Regions from separate parts of the Streptomyces sp. VNUA24 genome, predicted to be linked through region 1. Evidence: riboswitches for the same ligand, from Rfam matches in the RefSeq annotation. Region 1 holds a riboswitch; each other region holds the start of a gene.

Region 1 (4,591 bases):
GCGGCCCGACGCCGCCGTGGTGTCCGTGCGTGCGCCGTCGCCGGATCAGGCGCTGGGGTGGGCGGCGGACTGCCGGGCGGCGGGTCTCGCCGTCGGCTGTTTCCGCCCGCCGTCCGTGCCCGACGGCGTCTCGCGGCTGCGGCTGACCGCCCGTGCGGATCTCACGCCGGAGCAGATCGACCGGGCCGTGCGGATCATCGACGACACGCGACCGTGAGTCGGCGTCCCGGCCGGGCGTCGCCGCGAACGGAATCCCGAACGCCGTCGGTGTCGGTCACCGCAGCGCGGTGATGAATCCCTCCCAGGTGTCGGGGTCGAACAGCAGGGCGGGCCCCGCCGTGTTCTTCGAGTCGCGTACGGCCACCAGCCCGGCCCAGCGGCCGGACCCCGGACGGGCCGTCTCGACACAGTTGTTCATCCCGGTGCTGCGGCTGCTGCGCAGCCATCGCACCTCGTGCAGGTCGGTACTTGCGGGGACGTTCCGAGGCAGTGCGGACATGGTGCCTCCTTACGCGCCGGCGGCTAGCCCGGCGATGTAATCCAACGAGTCCTCGGGCGAAAGGGCGTGGATCTGAAGGGCGTTGAAGGCCTCGACATACGCCTTGAGGTCTTCTTTCCGTTCGAGGTAGAGGCTACTCGTCAAGTGGTCGAGAACAACCACATCCAGATCAGATGTGCTCGGGAATGAGAAAATTACGAAAGGGCCCGTGACGCCGACATGTGCCCCGGCAGTGAACGGGAGCACCTGCAGTCTCACTTGGGGCAGCCGCGCCGCCTCGACCAGACGCACCAGCTGCCGGGCCATGACCTCGCGGCCCCCCACCTCGCGCCGGAGAACGCTCTCGTCGAGCACGGCGCTCAGCCTCATCGGCGGGTTTCCGCACAGCACCTTCTGCCGTGCGAGCCGCACCTCCACGAGCGCGTCGAGTTTGTCGTCCTCCAGCCCCTCCACCGCGGCCCGCGTCACCGCCCGCGCGTACTCGGGGATCTGCAGCAGGCCGGGCACCACCGAGGTCTCCAGCGTGCGCATGCCCCCGGCCTGCGACTCCAGGCTGATGAAGTCCCGGTACGCCGGAGGAAGTACGCCCCGGTACGCGTGCCACCAGTTGTGCCGTCCGCCGCCGTCCTCGGAGCCGGCGAGGGCCAGCAGCAGTTCCCGTAACTCGGTGTCGTCGATCCCGTACGCGTCCAGGAGCTTGCGGACGTCCGCGGGCCTCACCCCGCTGGAGCCCGTCTCGATCCGGCTCACCTTGGACTGGTGCCAGCCCACCCGACGGGCCGCCTCGATGCTCGTGAGCGCGGAACGGGTGCGCAGGACACGCAACTCGGCACCGAGCTTGCGGCGGCGCACCGCCGGACCGTACTGCATGGGATTCTCCTTCCGCCCGGCGAGCGACGTCGGGGTGACGACAGAGGATGGACCAAAGGCCCACCCAAATACGTTCGGCCGTCGGATAGTTCACCGCTTCGAGCGACAGATATATGCACATCTTGGTGGATCGCCGCCCGTCACGGCCCAGGTAGTGGCAGTCTGGCGCGAAGCACCAGTCCGGGACCGCAGTCGAACCATCCGCTCCCTGTCGGACACCGGTCCCGTGGGAAAGGGACGCCTCGCCATGGCAGATCACCTGGAAGCATCCGTCACTCTGCCGAGCGATCCCGCCTCGGTCTCCGCAGCCCGGAACTACGTCGCCGGTGTGCTCGCCGAATGGGGCCTGCCGGGTGACTCGGGCACCGCGGACACCGTGCGCCTGATCGTGTCCGAACTCGCCACCAACGCCGTCCAGCACACGTCGGGCCTGTCTCCCACCTTCACCGTGGACATCGCGCTCGACCGGGACGAACAGCTGCGCATCGGCGTCACCGACAGCCATCCGCGCTTCCCCAGACGCCTGCCGGCCGCCGTCCAGCAGGACAACGGCCGGGGCATGGTCATCATCCGGTGGCTGACCGCCGAGTGCGGCGGCAGGCTGAGCGTCAGACCCACGCGGGAGGGCGGCAAGACGGTGGCGATCGAACTTCCGTGGACGGTTCCCGTCCAGCCGGTCACCGCGGGTGGTCGGCCGGAGACCTGACCGGGTGGTTCTCCCGTCCGACCGGTGACGACGGCGGCGGCGTGGCGCCACGGCCGGAGGCGCGTCCCACCACCTTCGGGAGCAGGCCCCACAGGAGGAGGCACGCCAGGAGGGTGCCCGATCCGGCGACGATCCCGGCCGTCCGGCCGAGTGTCACGTCCACGACGAGCAGGACGGAACCGGTGAAGGCCGGCATCAGCACGATCATCCCCGCGGTGGCCAGCCGGGACGAGACCCGGACGATGGCGGGCTTGGCGTTCTGCTGGAAGAGCGAGCGGTGCAGGGCGGCCGGGGCGGTGAAGAGCGTCGCCGCGAGAACCGCGAGCAACAGGGTGGTGACGTAGGTGACACGCTGGAACGTGTCCAGATCCGGAAAGCGTGGCGTGAAGGCCAGCGTCAGCAGGAACGCGAAGAGGATCTGCACTCCGGTCTGGGTGACCCGCAGTTCCTGAAGCAACTCCGAGAAGTTGCGGTCGGCGCGTTCGAGGGGTGTCTCGTTACGCGCGGTGCTGGTGGGTACGTCGGCCATGACCGGACGGGTAACCATATGAGGACGACATACGCCGACGGGGGCGGCGGACAGCTCCACCGCCCCCGTCGGTGGGTCAGCGGACCCGGCCGTACCAGACGCTCTTCGTCCAGATCTTCTGCAGCCGGACGACGTCACCCGTCTTCGGCGAGTGCCAGAGCTTTCCCTTCCCCGCGTAGATACCGACGTGATAGACGTTCGAGCCCGAGTGGAAGAAGACGAGGTCTCCGAGCTTGCGGCTGCTCGCGGAGATGTGCTTCGTCTTGTTGTACTGCTGCTGGGCAGTACGGGGCAGCTTCTTGCCCGCCTTCTTGAACGAGTAGAGCGTCAGCCCCGAGCAGTCGAACCTGCCCGGACCCACGGCGCCGTACTTGTAAGGGGAGCCCTTCTTGGAAGCCGCGACCTTGAGTGCCTTCGACGCCACCGTGGCGGCCTCGGCGCCGGATGCGGCGCCCGGGACCACGATGCTGCCGCCCACGGCGGCGATGGTCAGAGCCGAGGCCGTACCGGCCCGGGTCAACAGCGACGGGACACGATTCAGCGCAGACATGCGCAACCCTTCGTCAGCCGCCTGTGAAGGATGACCTGTCGGATTCGGGCTGGCGAAGTTGCCCGGCCGCTGACGCGGCTTCACCCCAAGGGCTGCTCGGCCCGGTCATGGCGTGACCGTTCCGGCGACCCGTCGTGCTTGGGTCCTCCACTCCTGCCGATGCAATCCTGTCGACCGGTCATCCGGGCGGCGGCAGGACTCGGCGTCCACCCGGATCGCCCCGCCGCTGCGGCGGGGGCTTGTCGTCAGGAAGGGATCTTGGCGTACTCAAGTGCGAAAATCCCAACGGAAACGGGGATTTGTGGTCTTACTCACCACTCACCCGTTCGGGTGGACAGGGCGATTTCCCTCGTTGTGTCCCACTGGTCGAGGAGGTCCGCACCAGCGCCGGAATGCTGTACTCCGCCCATGTACCAGGCATCTTGCGCAACTTCACAGGTCCTCACGACGTATGGGCCGATGGGTCGATCGCGGTAGGCCGACCGGAGGGCGCCGAGCCGGAACCGGACGCCCCGTCAGTAGTACGGAGCGCGATACGCGATCGGTTCAGGCCGGAGTGCGGAGCCGATGAGCGATCGGTTCAGGCCGGCGAGTCCTCCGCCTCCGGCGGCAGCGCCACCCGTCCGGCGCGGCGCTCCCCGTCCAGGACGCGCAGCGCCCGCGCGAGTGTCGGCGCGTGCACCTCGTTCTCCCCGCGCTTGTGCATCAGTTCGAGCGCGTCGCGCAGGGCGGTCGCCTTCGAGACCAGCGCCTGCGCCGCCCGCAACCCGCGATAGGTGTCGCCCGGACGCGCCGGATTGATCCGGCCGATCAGGTCCAGTACGTCCAGGTAACGGTCGATCAGCTCGGCCTCGGCACGCGTGAGTGCGGGCAGCGGCGGCAGTTCCGGGGGCAGCATCCGCGCCTCACCTCGCGCCGGGGAACGGGGGCGAGGGGGGTGCGGGACGGGTCTTGCGGCTCCGGATCACCCGGTCGGCCAGGCCGTACGCCCCCGCCGCCTCGGCGTCGAGGAACGTGTCCCGCTCGATGTCGGCACCGATCCGCTCCGGACTCCGCCCCGTGTGCCGGACGAGCATCTCCTCCATGGCCCGGCGGTGGCGCGCCAACTCCTCGGCCTGGATCACCAGATCACCGGCCTGCCCCTCGGCCGGCTCGGCCAGGGCCGGCGGGTGGAGCAGCAGGCGCGCCCCCGGCAGCAGCGTCCGGTACCCCGCGCCGGTGCGCTCGGTGAACTCGGGCAGCACAGGGCGGGCGGACGGCGGACGCTCGGGCATGGATGTGCCTCCTCTGATCGACTTCCGTAAAAAATGTACAGGGCGTACGTAGCGAGGAGGAGGAGGGGGCCGCTATCGGCCGAGAGCGAAAGACCCCGCCGACGGTGCGGGGTGCAGCCGATGGTGAAACCCGTGGAAAGGGAGAGATCCCCGCGCAGCGAGG
Region 2 (4,591 bases), 4.7 Mb from region 1:
GAGACCGGAGCAGTCGAAGGCGTTCGGGCCGGTGGCGCCCCAGACGTAGGGGCTGCCGAGTTTGGAGAAGGCGTAGGAGACGGCCGCGGCGGCGCGGGAGTCGGGGGCGTCGGCGGTGGCGGAGGCCGGGGAGACCGGACCGGTGAGGTCGCGCCGGGGCGAGAGGGAGGAGCGGGAGGCGTGCCCCGTGGTGCCGCCCGAGGTGGCGAACCGTGCCCGGTCCTCCGTGGTGAGCCGGCCGAGCAGCCGCCGTGCGTCGGACAGCTTGGAGGTGACGGTCTTCTTGTGCCGCTTCAGCTCGGTCTGGCGCGTCTTGAGCGTGCCCAGCTCGACCCGGGCGGCGCCGCGCAGGCGTTCGATCTCCAGCAGTTGCTTCCGGACGCTGGCGACATCCGCCGACTGCCGGGTGCCGACCCGCTCGGCGAGGGCGGCGCCGTCCAGGTACCGGTCCGGGTCGGCGGAGAGCGCGAGCTGCCACGCGGGGTCCATGCCCCCGCGCCGGTACTGCGCCGCCGCCAGTGAACCCAGCTGGTCCCGTGCCGAGTTGAGCCGTTCGGTGCGGCGGGCGGCCTGGTCGCGCAGCTCCTCCAGGTTCTCCTGGGCCTTGTCGGCCTTCTCCTTCGCGCCGTTGTACTTCTCGGTGGCGACCTCGGCCTCGAGGAACAGCTTGTTCACTTTGGCCCTGACCTGTTCGGGCGTGAGCTGCGGGTCGGCGTGTCCGGTGCCGTCGAATCCGGTCGCCGTCGCGGCGCCCGCGAGGGCGAAGGTCGCGGCCGTGCGGACCGTATGGCCGCCGAGTGAGCGCTGTCTGGGCTTGCGGTGCGCTGCCACGTGGAGTCCACGTCCTCTCCGTACGACCGCCGTCCGCGGTACGGGCAGCGTCTGCCCGTACGGACCGCCTGGGGGGAGCGGTGGCACGTCCGGCGGCGGCCCGCACAGGGGGAGCGGGACGCCGCCGGACCTTCTCGGCGGTGGTGTCCGACTGCCGCCCCTGGCCGGGCGGCGGTGGGGAGCCGGTCACCTGAGGGAGGACGCTAAACCTGGGCGTGAGGGCCCGGTAACGCGTTGTACGGAAGTGGCGTGCACCGACCGTGAGGTGACCGTATGTGACCGTGATCTCACCCTGGCGCCGCCGCCTTCACGCTGAGCGATGACCGATCCGGTCATTTCGGACCACTCGGCGGCGTGACGGTGCTATGTGGCGCATATATGCAAGATCGAGTTCCGTGCCCCGGCAGTCCCAGAGGCTCCGGAGAACCCGGCAGCCCCAGAGGCTCCGGCAGTCCCAGAGGCCCCGGCGGTCCCGGCGACCCCCGCGCCCGGCCCGGTCGAGGGCTCTCATAGGCTCCGCGCATGGACGTACTCATCCACATCGTCGTCGCGCTCCACATCATCGGCATCGCCTCGCTCCTGGGCGGTTTCCTCACCCAGATGAAGGCCATGGGCCAGGGCACCGCCCGCTTCGTGCCCGCCATGCTCCACGGTGCCCTCACCATGCTCGTCACCGGCGTGCTCCTCGTCGGCCTCAACCAGGCCGACGACCAGCCCGTGAACAACATCAAGATCGGCGTCAAGCTCGCCCTGCTGATCGTGATCCTGGGGCTGGTCTATGTGAAGCGGGACGAGGAGAAGGTGGCGAAGCCGCTGTTCGGCCTGGTGGGGGCGCTGACCGTCGCGAACGTCTTCATCGCGGTGCTCTGGACCTGACGGTCCACGCCTCCCGGCGACCGTGCTTCCCGGCGACCGTGCCTACGCCGGCCGCACCACGCTGTGGACCGAGGACTCGCCGTCGTGGAAGACCGACTCCTCGCGGACGTACGTGCCCGGCTTCGGGGCGTGGATCATCATGCTGTTGCCGATGTAGAGACCGACGTGGCCGACGGTGTCGTGGAAGAGGACGAGGTCGCCCGGCCTGGCGTCGGCGAGGGGGACCGTGGTGCCGGCGGCGGCCTGGTCGTGGGTGGTGCGGGGGAGGTCGACGCCGGCGGCCTTCCAGGCGGCCTGGGTGAGGCCGGAGGGGTCGTAGGACCCGGGGCCGGTGGCGCCCCAGACGTACGGCTTGCCGATCTGCGCGCGGGCGAAGGCGATGGCCTTGGCGGCCTTCGTGGCGTACGCGGAGTCCTCCACCGGGACGGTGGACCCCGGGGTGGTGTCGGTGAACGTCCCCGTGCCGGTCGAGGCGTCCTCCGGGGTTGCCCACGAGCCCCCCTGGCCCGCCTGGGAGTCCTGCCCGTCCTGGGGGCCCTGGGCTTCCCGGGACTCCTGGGGCGCCGTCCGGGCCGCCTGCTGCCGAGCGAGTTCCTCCGCCTCGCGGTCGGCCTCCTCCCGCTCGCGCTGCTCGATCGCGCCGAGCCGGGTCCTCTCCTCGGCGGTGAGGGCGGACAGCAGTTCGCGGGCCCGGGCGAGCTTCGCCTGGACCGTGGCCTTGCGGGCCTTGAGGGTGTTCTGTGTCTCGGTGAGCTGGTCGAGGCTGTCGCTCGCCTCCCCGCGCTGCTCAGCCGCCTCGGCCAGGTCGCTCGCAGACTCGTCGACGGCTGCCTTCTGACGGCCCGTCGGCTGACCCGTCGGCTGACCCGCCGACCGGTCCGCCAGCTGTTCCGTCCGCTGGTTCCGGTCGAGGTAGGCCCGCAGGTCGTCCGCCGCCGACGGGGACGCCTGGTCGGAGGCCGCCGCGCCCGTGCGGTTCTCGGCCGCGGCGGGGGAACCCGGTTCCTCCCGCGTCTCGTTGAGCTTCTCCTGGCGCTTGGTGACGGCTTCGAGGAGGGTCTCGACCTGCCTCTTCGGCCTGGGCGTCTTCTCCCTGGCCGTGTTGTAGATCTCGGTCGTCGAACCGGCCCGGCGGTAGAGGTCGCCGACCTTCTTCTCGACCTCCTCCAGACTCGGCTTGTCGTCGGCGGAGGGCGCAGCCGTGGCCGTGGCCGTGCCCGTCTGGGAGAGCAGCGCCACGGAGGTGAGGGCTGCGGTCGCGAGAGCGGGGGTGCGTATGCCCGCGCGCGTTCCGGCCGGACGCGGCTTGCGGTGCGGCGCCATGGTTCGGCGTCTCCTTCCGTGGTCCGCCTACCGAGTTAGCTGTCGGGTTCGGGCGCATGCTTCGGAAGGTTTGCCCTACGGCCCTTGCCGCGTGCGGCGGTCGGGCCGATTCACCCCGGAGAACGGTGGGTCCCCGGCTCCGGCTGCCCCGATGGGCGCACCGGACTCGGCGGAGGTCGTGCGGCCCGGCGACGTTCGCCGGTTGGGTCGTACGGCCCAGAAGAAAAAGTTAGCCAACTCGTGTGGTCCGTGTGAAGGTTGATGTTCGATATGCCCGATACGTTTTCGTGACCTTAGCCTCTTCCGCGTGACAGGCGGTACGCTCGATCGCTCACCGTCGCACCGCGGTCGCGGTACGTGGCGCGGCGGGGCGGGTGCGCGGCCGGACGCGGACTTCCCGGGGCGGCCTCCCGCTGTCAGTGCGGGCGCCTAGACTCGGAGAGCGATGAGCAGCCTCTTTGACGACAGCTTCCTGGCGGACCTCCAGGCCCCCCGCGGCCACGCGGAGGAGCCCCCGCCGCCGCCCGAGGACGATCACGTACCGGAGTCGCTTCCGGACGATCTGTTCGGCGGGAAGTTCGACGTGCCTCCGGACCGGGACGCGTACTACCGCGACGGCGCCCCCCGCCCCGCGATCGACGCGGCGGCGCTGCTGGAGGGGCTGAACGACAACCAGCGCGCGGCCGTGGTCCACGCGGGCTCGCCCCTGCTCATCGTCGCCGGCGCCGGCTCCGGCAAGACCCGGGTGCTCACCCACCGCATCGCGCACCTGCTCGGCGAGCGGCGGGTCCACCCGGGGCAGATCCTCGCGATCACCTTCACCAACAAGGCCGCCGGCGAGATGAAGGAGCGCGTCGAGCAGCTCGTCGGCCCGCGCGCGAACGCGATGTGGGTCATGACCTTCCACAGCGCGTGCGTCCGGATCCTGCGGCGCGAGTCCAAGAAGCTCGGCTTCACGTCCTCCTTCTCGATCTACGACGCCGCCGACAGCAAGCGCCTGATGGCGCTCGTCTGCCGCGATCTGGACCTCGACCCGAAGCGCTTCCCGCCCAAGTCCTTCAGCGCCAAGATCTCGAACCTGAAGAACGAGCTGATCGACGAGGAGGACTTCGCCGCCCAGGCCACCGACGGCTTCGAGAAGACCCTCGCCCAGGCGTACGCGCTCTACCAGTCCCGCCTCCGCGAGGCGAACGCGCTCGACTTCGACGACCTGATCATGACGACGGTCAATCTGCTGCGCGCCTTCCCGGACGTCGCCGAGCACTATCGCCGCCGCTTCCGGCATGTCCTCGTCGACGAGTACCAGGACACCAACCACGCGCAGTACGCCCTGGTCAGAGAGCTGGTCGGCACCTCCGAGCACCCCGTGGACGTACCCCCCAACGAGTGGGACGTACCGCCCGCCGAGCTCTGCGTGGTGGGTGACGCCGACCAGTCGATCTACGCCTTCCGCGGCGCGACCATCCGCAACATCCTCCAGTTCGAGGAGGACTACCCGGACGCGACGACGATCCTGCTGGAGCAGAACTACCGCTCCACCCAGACCATCCTGAGCGCGGCC
Region 3 (4,591 bases), 5.9 Mb from region 1:
TCTCGTGGAACCAGCCGCCCAGGGAGCGCAGATCCTCGCTGGTGCCCCTCCTGGCCCGCTCCTGGCCCAGCCTGACGAGGCCGCGCAACACCTTGAGGTGCGCCTCCGTGCGGCGCTGGGCGGCCCTGGCGGCACCCAGCGGCTCCAGCAGCATGCGCATCTCCAGCAGGTCGGCAGCCTCCTGCTCGGTCGGCTCGGCGACGCACGCGCCCGCGTGGCGCCGGGTCACCACGAAGCCCTCGGCCTCCAGCGTGCGCAGCGCCTCACGGACGGGGACCCGGCTGACGCCGTACCGGCGGGCGAGCAGTTCCTCGGTGAGGCGGCTGCCGCGCTCGTAGACACCCGCGACGATGTCGTCCCGGATCGCCGTGCATACCGAATGCGCCGGAATACGCATGACCGACCTCCGCCTTAATCCCCGTGAAACGTCGATGATTGACGCGTGTTCCAGCGACTCTATTGCAGCGGGACGGAATTTCCGATGGCGGACCGGAATCCAGGGATATTTTTTGGACAGGAGGCGCGCCACAAGAGGTTCACGCAACGCGAAAGGCCCCGGCTCGTGAGCCGGGGCCTTCGAAGGCGTGGAGCGAGGTGTCAGACGTTCACACCGTGCGCGCGCAGGTAGGAGACGGGGTCCATGTCCGAGCCGTACTCGGCCGTGGTGCGGGCCTCGAAGTGCAGGTGCGGGCCGGTGACGTTGCCGGTCGCCCCGGAGAGGCCGATCTGCTGGCCGGGGGTGACCGTCTGGCCGACGGAGACGCCGATGGACGACAGGTGGCCGTACTGGGTGTACGTGCCGTCGGTCATGCGGATGACGATGTTGTTGCCGTAGGCGCCGCCCCAGCCCGCCTCCACGACGGTGCCGGAGCCGACCGCCAGGACGGCCGTGCCGGTGGCGGCGTGGAAGTCGACGCCGGTGTGGCTGCCGGAGGACCAGACGGCGCCGCCGGCCTTGTAGCCGGTGGAGATGTAGGAGCCGGTGATCGGCGAGACGTAGGTGTTGAGGCGCTCGCGCTCGGCCGCACGGGCGGCGCGGGCCTTGATCTCCTCGCGCTCCTTGGCGGCGGCACGCTCCTGCTCGGCCTTCTCGGCGGCGGCCTTGCGGGCCTCCTCCTGCGCCTTCTTCTTGACCTCGGCGACCTCGGCGGCCTGCTGCTGGGCGGCGGCCTGTGCGTCGACCTGGTCGGCGACCGTGTCACCGAGGACGATGACCTGGTTCAGGCCGGTCTGCTCGACGGCGGGCTCCTCCGCGGCGAGCGCGGGGCCGGCCAGGGTGCCGATGACGCCGGTGGTGGTGAGAGCGGCGACGCCCACGTTCCTCGTGGTCGTGCGCGACACACGGCCGGGACGGCGGTGCTTGCCAGGGGCGCGGGTGAACGCCATGAAGTGGCTGGTCCTTTCCTTCCTTCTCGCCTACCGGGTTAGCTGACGGGTTCGGAGCAGGAAGGTCTCCTACGGCTGCCCCCCGTTTCGCGTGGCTCGCGAAGGGCACCCGATTCACCCCAGGGACTTCGGTGGGTCCCCGGCTCCCCAGGCTCGCGCCTCGGGACTCGGCGATGACTGTCCGGTGCCGCGGCTGCGGCGAACATCTGACGAACAGCCGGACCGACGCTAAGTGGGCCGTCTTCGAAATAACAAACGGATCACAGGATTTGTTAACTACGCCACAGGTCAGACACACAACCTCCGCCATCAAACGGACAAAAGTGGGCCCTGGTGACTCTTCCGTCACCAGGGCCTCACTCGTGCGTGTCCTGCCGTCCGGTATCTCCCCGGTTCCCTACTCGGCGGGTACGACGGTGACTTCGCCGATTCCGAGGGCCCTGACCGGCTCCTCGATCTGCGCGGCGTCCCCGACGAGGACCGTCACGAGGCGGTCCACCGGGAAGGCGTTCACGACGGCCGCGGTGGCCTCCACCGTGCCCGTGGCGGCGAGTTGGCGGTACAGCGTCGACTGGTAGTCGTCCGGCAGGTACTGCTCGACCTGGTCGGCCAGCGTGCCCGCCACGGCCGCGGCCGTCTCGAACTTGAGGGGGGCGACCCCGACGAGGTTCTGCACGGCCACATCGCGCTCGGCGTCGGTCAGCCCCTCGGCGGCCAGGGTGCGCAGCACCGTCCACAGATCGTCCAGCGCCGGGCCGGTGTTGGGCGTGTCGACGGAGCCGCTGATGGCGAGCATCGCCGTGCCCGAGCCGTCCGGGGCGGAGCGCAGCACCTGGCCGAACGCGCGCACGCCGTAGGTGTATCCCTTCTCCTCCCGCAGGACGCGGTCCAGCCGGGAGGTGAGGGTGCCGCCGAGGCAGTAGGTGCCGAGCACCTGGGCCGGCCACACACGGTCGTGCCGGTCGGCGCCCACCCGGCCGATGAGCAACTGGGTCTGCACGGAGCCCGGGCGGTCCACGATGATCACGCGCCCGGTGTCGTCGGCGGTCACCGCCGGAACGACGCTGGGCTTGGCAGGGGAGCCGGTCCAGGCGCCCAGGGTGTCCCCCAGCAGCGTGCCGAGGTCGACCCCGGTGAGGTCGCCGACGACCACGGCGGTGGCCGTCGCGGGGCGCACGTGCCGCTCGTAGAAGGCGCGTACGGCCGCGGAGTCGATGCCCTCCACGGTCTCCTCGGTGCCCTGGCGGGGCCGCGACATGCGGGACTCGGCCGGGAACAGCTGCCGGGAGAGCTCCTTGGCGGCCCGCCGGCCCGGGTTGGCGGTCTCGTGCGGGATCTCGTCGAGCCGGTTGGCCACCAGACGCTCGATCTCGCCGTCGTCGAACGCGGGAGCCCGCAGGGCGTCCGCGAGCAGCCCCAGGGCCTTCTCCAGCCGCGACACGGGCACTTCGAGGGACAGGCGTACGCCCGCGTGGTCGGCGTGCGAGTCGAGGGTGGCGCCGCAGCGCTCCAGCTCGGCCGCGAACTCCTCGGCCGTGTGCTTGTCGGTGCCCTCGGAGAACGCCCTGGTCATGATGGTGGCGACGCCGTCGAGGCCGGCCGGCTCCGCGTCCAGGGGCGCGTCGAGGACGACCTCGACGGCGACGACCTGCTGGCCGGGGCGGTGGCAGTGCAGCACGGTCAGGCCGTTGGGCAGAGTGCCGCGCTCGGGCGCGGGGAACGCCCAGGGGCGGGCGTCGCCCGCCTGGGGCTGCGGGTGGAACTCCATGCTCGCGAGCTCGGTCACTTCGCCGACTCCTCGTTCTCGTCGGTGGTCTCGACGGCCTCCGTCTCGGCGGCCGCCTCTTCGGCGTCGTCTTCGGCGTCCTCCTCGCCGGCGACGGGCTCGTACACGAGCACCGCCCGGTTGTCGGGCCGCAGGCGGGCCTTGGCGATCTCCTGGACCTCGTCGGCCGTCACCTCCAGGACCCGGTCGACGGCGGTGAGGGCGAGCTTCGGGTCGCCGAACAGGACCGCGTAGCGGCACAGTTCGTCGGCGCGGCCCGCGACCGTGCCGAGCCGGTCCAGCCACTCGCGCTCCAACTGGGCCTGGGCGCGCTCCATCTCCTCGGCCGTGGGGCCCTCCGCGGCGAACCGGGCCAGCTCCTCGTCGACGGCGGCCTCGATGACCGGCACCTCGACGTCGCCGGAGGTCTTCACGTCCATCCACGCCATGGAGGGCGCCCCGGCCAGCCGCAGCAGGCCGAAGCCGGCCGTCACGGCCGTACGGTCGCGGCGCACGAGCCGGTTGTAGAGGCGGGAGGACTCGCCGCCGCCGAGGATGGTCAGCGCCAGGTCGGCGGCGTCGCACGCGCGGGTGCCGTCCTCCGGCAGCCGGTAGGCGGCCATCAACGCGCGCGCGGGCACGTTCTCCTCGACCACCTCGCGCAGCTGCTCGCCCATGACGTCGGGCAGCGCGCCGTCACGGGGCGCGGGCTTGCCGTCGTACGCGGGGATCGAGCCGAAGTACTTCTCCACCCAGGCGAGGGTCTGCTCCGGGTCGATGTCGCCGACGATCGACAGGACGGCGTTGTTGGGCGCGTAGTAGGTCCGGAAGAACTGCTGGGCGTCCTCCAGGCTCGCGGCCTCCAGGTCGTCCATCGAGCCGATCGGGGTGTGCCGGTAGGGGTGGCCCTCGGGGTAGGCCAGGCGGAAGATCTTCTCGAAGGCGGTGCCGTAGGGCACGTTGTCGTACCGCTGGCGGCGTTCGTTCTGGACGACCGCCCGCTGGTTGTCCAGGTTCTTCTGGTCGAGCGCGAGCAGCAGGCTGCCCATGCGGTCGGCCTCCAGCCACAGCGCCAGCTCCAGCTGGTGGGTGGGCATGGTCTCGAAGTAGTTGGTGCGCTCCCAGCTGGTGGTGCCGTTCAGCGAACCGCCGGCGCCCTGGACCAGCTCGAAGTGGCCGTTGTCCTTCACCTGGCCCGAGCCCTGGAACATCAGGTGCTCGAAGAGGTGGGCGAGGCCCGTGCGGCCCGCGACCTCGTGGCGCGAACCGACGTCGTACCAGAGGCACACCGCGGCGACGGGGGTCAGGTGGTCCTCGGAGAGCACCACGCGCAGGCCGTTGTCCAGGCGGTGCTCCCTCACTGTCAGGCCTTCGGAGCCGGCCTCGGCTGTGGCCGTGTGACCCATGGGCGATACGTCCCTTCGATCGCTGTGCTGTGTG
Region 4 (4,591 bases), 6.7 Mb from region 1:
CGAGCGCTCGGACCGACCTGCGATGATGTTGCCGCTTGATCGCACCTGATCGAATCTGTGAGGGCTTGATGTTGGAAATCGGCGCAGACGGCCGGACCTGGATTCTCACCGGGCCCAGGAGCAGCTATGCCCTGCGGCTCACGGACGACGGCGAGTTGCTGCACCTGCACTGGGGGCCGCGGATCGCGCTGGCCGACGCCGAGGAGCTGGCCGCCCGGCAGCGGTTGCCGTACTGGCCGTTCGAGGCCCCGGTCGACGGACACGAGGAGTACCCCGTCGAGGGCGGCCCCCGTTTCACCCGGCCCGCCCTGTCGGTGCGCACGGACGAGCGGCGCGGCACCGAGTGGACCTTCCGAGAGTACGAGGCCGACGCCGACGAGCTGCGGCTGCGGTTCGCCGACGGCGGGCTCGGGATCACACTGCACTACCGGCTGCGCGACGACGTGATCGAGCGCTGGGTGACCCTGGTCAACGACGGGCCGGCGGTGGAGCTGCTGCGGGCCGACTCGGCGACCTGGACGCTGCCGACCCGCGCGGAGGAGACCTGGCGGCTGTCCCAGCTGCACGGACGGTGGGCGGCCGAGTCCCGGCTCGTGCGCGCCGACCTCACCTACGGCGAGAAGGTCATCGGCAGTCGGCGCGGCCACACCGGGCACCAGCACCTGCCCTGGGTCGCCCTGGACACCGACGCCACCGAGGAGCACGGCGAGGTCTACGGCTGCGCACTCGGCTGGTCGGGGTCCTGGCGGATCGCGGTCGCCCAGCTGCCGGACGCGCGGGTGCAGATCACCGGTGGCGCCGGGTACGACGAGTCCGGTCTGCTGCGGCTGGAGACGGGCGAGACGTTCACCACCCCCGTCTTCGCCGGACTGTGGAGCGACGGCGGCCACGGCGGCGCGAGCCGCGCCTGGCACGCGTACCAGCGGGCGTACGTCATCCCGCACGCGGACCAGGACCGGCCGGTCCTCTTCAACTCCTGGGAGGCCACCGAGTTCGACATCTCCGAGGAGCAGCAGGGCGCGCTCGCGCGGCGCGCGGCGGCCATCGGGGTCGAGCTGTTCGTCGTGGACGACGGCTGGTTCGGGGCGCGGACGAGCGACCGGGCCGGCCTCGGCGACTGGACGCCCAATCCGGACCGCTTCCCGCAGGGTCTCAAGCCCCTGGCCGACGAAGTGCACGCCCTCGGTATGCAGTTCGGTATCTGGGTCGAGCCCGAAATGGTCAACCCGGACAGCGAGCTGTACCGGGCGCATCCCGAATGGGCCCAGTTCCAAACAGGACGAAAGAGGACGGAGCTGCGTAATCAGCTCGTCCTCAACCTCGCGCGCGAGGACGTCCAGGAATACCTCTGGGAGAAACTGGACGCGCTGCTGTCCGGTGCGCCGATCGACTATGTGAAGTGGGACTTCAACCGCTGCTTCACGGATGCCGGCTGGCCGGGCGAGTCGTATCCGCAGAAGCTGTGGGTCGAGCACGTGCACGCCTACTACGCCCTGCTGGACCGGCTGCGGGCCGCGCACCCGGGGGTGGCGTTCGAGTCGTGCTCCGGAGGCGGCGGCCGCATCGACCTCGGGGTGATGGCCCGGACCGACCAGGTCTGGACGTCGGACAACACCGACCCGCTCGACCGGCTCGCCATCCAGCACGGCTTCAGCCAGATCCACCCGGCCCGGACCATGGCCGCCTGGGTCACCGACAGCCCGAACAACCAGCTCAACGGTCGCGTCAGCTCCCTGCGGTTCCGCTTCGTCAGTGCCATGGCGGGTGTGCTCGGGGTGGGCGGCGACCTCACCGAGTGGACGGAGGAGGAGCTGGCCGAGGCCGGGGAGTGGGTCGAGCTGTACAAGCAGATCCGGCCCGTCGTGCAGCGCGGTGATCTGTACCGGCTGCGGCCGCCGACGGGTGGGCTGAGCGCCGTGCAGTACGTCCACGGCGACGAGGTGGTGGTCCTGGCGTGGCTCCAGGCCCAGCACTACGGCGAGCCGCCCGCCCCGCTCCGGCTGCGCGGCCTGGACCCGACAGAAACGTACGAGTGCCGCGAAACGGGCGAAGTGCACCGAGGGGCCGTGCTGTTGCACCACGGGCTATCGACGGGACTGCGCGGCGATTTCGATGCGAAGGTTATCCGCTTGCGTCGGACTTGAGCGATCCGTCCGAAATGCAGCCTTGATTCCAACAAGCCCTGGAATAAAGCCTACTGGCACGTAGGGGCGTGAGCAGCGTCATATTCGTGACGTTCCGCTGTCGCCATGTGCACGTAATTCGCGCACGATTCCAGGGCGGTTGGGAAAGGGGCACGACCCGTCTTTTACGGAGCGTGAGGGTTGATTGATGTAAGGATCAGGTAGGAAGACGCACAAGAAGTCCCAATGGTTGTCTCTGTGGCCACAAGTCGCTTACGTTCGGCGTCAATCCGGACGGACGCCCAATCCTGCCGCCGACCGGAGCCGCACACCGAACCGATCCACGGCAGGAGCGGGGGACCCACAGGAATCACCGCCTGTTCCGGTCTCCGGAACAAGCTAGGGGTCAAGCCGTGCGCGAGCACGGCCGGACATCTCCAGTCCGCACCCGACAGCTCACCTCGCAGGCGCCGGAGAGGAATTCGCCATGCCCGCGAAGGGTAAGCACCGCCGTCCCAAGTCCCAGCGTCTCACCCGCTCCATCGCCGCCGCCGGGACCGGTGGCGCCGCGCTCGCACTGCCGCTGATCGGAGCCGCCGGCGCCCAGGCCGCCACCCCGGCGGCCGCCGTGTCCGGTGTCTCCGAGAAGACCACCACCCTCACCGGCGAGCAGGCCGCGGCCGAGGCGGGCGCCCGGATCGCGCAGGCCGAGAAGACCGCTCAGGCCGAGCGGACCGCCGCCAAGAAGACGGCCAGAACCTACTCGGTGAAGGTCGGCGACTACCTGGCGAAGATCGCGGACGAGCAGGACGTCGAGGGAGGCTGGAAACGCCTCTACTCGGACAACCGCGCCGCGATCGGCTCCGACCCGTCGCTGATCCACCCGGGTCTGAAGCTGTCCATCGGCGGGCAGGGAGCGGGCGGTACGTCCCAGTCCTCGAAGCCGCAGCTGTCCCGGTCGTCGAAGGCCGTCGAGCCGTCCGAGTCGTCGCAGTCGCCCAAGTCCTCCGGCCCCTCGAAGAAGGAGTCCAAGGACACCCAGGCGTCGGCCTCCACGTCGAACGGCCAGTCCTCCTCGGCCAACGGCTCCGGCTTCAGCCTGCCCATCCAGGGCGCCACCGTGGGCACCGCGTACAAGACCGCCGGCAGCATGTGGTCCAGCGGCTACCACACGGGCGTCGACTTCGTGGCCCCGACCGGCACCGCCCTCAAGGCCGTGGGCGCGGGCACCGTCGTCTCCGCCGGCTGGGGCGGCGCGTACGGCAACCAGGTCGTCATCAAGCTGGCCGACGGCTACTACGCCCAGTACGCCCACCTCTCCTCGATCTCCGTCTCCGCGGGGCAGTCCGTGAGCGGCGGTCAGCAGATCGGTCTCTCGGGCGCGACCGGCAACGTCACCGGCCCGCACCTGCACTTCGAGATCCGCACCACTCCCTCCTACGGCTCGGACCTCGACCCGCTGGCCTACCTCCGCTCGAAGGGCGTCAGCGTCTGAGGCCCCGCTCCCCGTTGACGTCGAAGGCCGGTCCCGCTCCGCCGGGGCCGGCCTTCGACGTCCCCCGGCGCGGGGGCGTGTTGCGGTTGCGTGGCATGGCCGGTGGAAGCCTCGACAGGGGGTGACCGGGAGGACACAGTGATCTCCGTAAGCGCTTTCTACTCGGGGAAGCCCATGTCCCGTGGCGCGTCGTCGACGGACAGGAGTGTCATGACCACCCGCAGAGCTTTCGGGGTTCTCGCAGCCGGCGCGGCCCTCGCGGCACTCGGCCCGGCCGGACCGGCGACCGCGCACACGCGCGCGCCCGGGCGCCGGGGCCGGCTGATCGCCGCCGACGACTTCCGGCACGGACTCGGGTGCTGGGCGGTGGAGTTGGAGCGGGGCGGGGAGGTCACGGCCTCGCGCGGTGTGCTGGAGGTCGACGTGCCGGCCGGGGCCACGGTCTGGTTCCGGCGGCGGCTGGAAGGGCCGTACGCCGTCGAGTACACGGCCACGCCGGTCTCGGCGGGCGGGGCCAACGACCGGGTCTCCGACCTCAACAACTTCTGGAACGCCGTCGACGTGCGCTCGCCGGGCGATCTGTTCGCCACCCCGCGCGCGGGCGCGCTCGCCGAGTACGACCATCTGAAGACGTACTACGTCGGGTACGGCGCCAACACGAACACGACGACCCGCCTGCGCCGGTACGTCGGTGAGCCCGGGGTGCGGCCGCTGATCCACGACTACACCGAGCCGCTGCTCGTCGCCAACGCGCCGCACCATGTGCGGATCGTGTCCGACGGGTCGAAGGTGCAGTGGTGGAACAACGGCCGGCTGGTGTTCGACTACGTGGATCCCGCGCCGTACACCGAGGGACACTTCGCCTTCCGTACCACCTGGAGCCATTTCCGGATCGAGGACTTCCGGGTGTGGAGGTTGCGCGGTCGCCCTTGAGGGGCGGCAAGGGGGAGCGGGCTCGGGGCGGGCGCGGTGC

What was found. Region 1 has a riboswitch for cyclic di-AMP ahead of PYR72_RS40230 (C40 family peptidase). Riboswitches for the same ligand answer to the same signal wherever they lie in the genome.
Region 2: linked by a shared signal. The riboswitch ahead of PYR72_RS19310 (NlpC/P60 family protein) and the one ahead of PYR72_RS40230 (C40 family peptidase) in region 1 are both predicted to bind cyclic di-AMP.
Region 3: linked by a shared signal. The riboswitch ahead of PYR72_RS14420 (M23 family metallopeptidase) and the one ahead of PYR72_RS40230 (C40 family peptidase) in region 1 are both predicted to bind cyclic di-AMP.
Region 4: linked by a shared signal. The riboswitch ahead of PYR72_RS10845 (M23 family metallopeptidase) and the one ahead of PYR72_RS40230 (C40 family peptidase) in region 1 are both predicted to bind cyclic di-AMP.

What each region holds. Positions count from the first base shown of each region.
Region 1 covers NZ_CP119143.1:9,331,276-9,335,866, forward strand. Annotated here, with positions in the region: gene PYR72_RS40205 (8-amino-7-oxononanoate synthase) at 1-217, shown strand, start outside; gene PYR72_RS40210 (DUF397 domain-containing protein) at 275-499, opposite strand; gene PYR72_RS40215 (helix-turn-helix transcriptional regulator) at 509-1,369, opposite strand; gene PYR72_RS40220 (ATP-binding protein) at 1,617-2,075, shown strand; gene PYR72_RS40225 (DUF6328 family protein) at 2,047-2,604, opposite strand; gene PYR72_RS40230 (C40 family peptidase) at 2,681-3,154, opposite strand; cyclic di-AMP (ydaO/yuaA leader) riboswitch at 3,158-3,369, opposite strand; gene PYR72_RS40235 (hypothetical protein) at 3,735-4,052, opposite strand; partial or broken gene PYR72_RS40240 (ATP-dependent Clp protease proteolytic subunit) at 4,060-4,359, opposite strand.
Region 2 covers NZ_CP119143.1:4,590,468-4,595,058, reverse strand. Annotated here, with positions in the region: gene PYR72_RS19320 (NlpC/P60 family protein) at 1-831, opposite strand, end outside; gene PYR72_RS19315 (hypothetical protein) at 1,354-1,707, shown strand; gene PYR72_RS19310 (NlpC/P60 family protein) at 1,750-3,030, opposite strand; cyclic di-AMP (ydaO/yuaA leader) riboswitch at 3,039-3,212, opposite strand; gene pcrA (DNA helicase PcrA) at 3,476-4,591, shown strand, end outside.
Region 3 covers NZ_CP119143.1:3,460,626-3,465,216, forward strand. Annotated here, with positions in the region: gene PYR72_RS14415 (GntR family transcriptional regulator) at 1-397, opposite strand, end outside; gene PYR72_RS14420 (M23 family metallopeptidase) at 598-1,386, opposite strand; cyclic di-AMP (ydaO/yuaA leader) riboswitch at 1,400-1,569, opposite strand; gene PYR72_RS14425 (pitrilysin family protein) at 1,784-3,172, opposite strand; gene PYR72_RS14430 (pitrilysin family protein) at 3,169-4,557, opposite strand.
Region 4 covers NZ_CP119143.1:2,593,090-2,597,680, reverse strand. Annotated here, with positions in the region: gene PYR72_RS10850 (alpha-galactosidase) at 69-2,144, shown strand; cyclic di-AMP (ydaO/yuaA leader) riboswitch at 2,448-2,606, shown strand; gene PYR72_RS10845 (M23 family metallopeptidase) at 2,611-3,618, shown strand; gene PYR72_RS10840 (DUF6250 domain-containing protein) at 3,829-4,551, shown strand.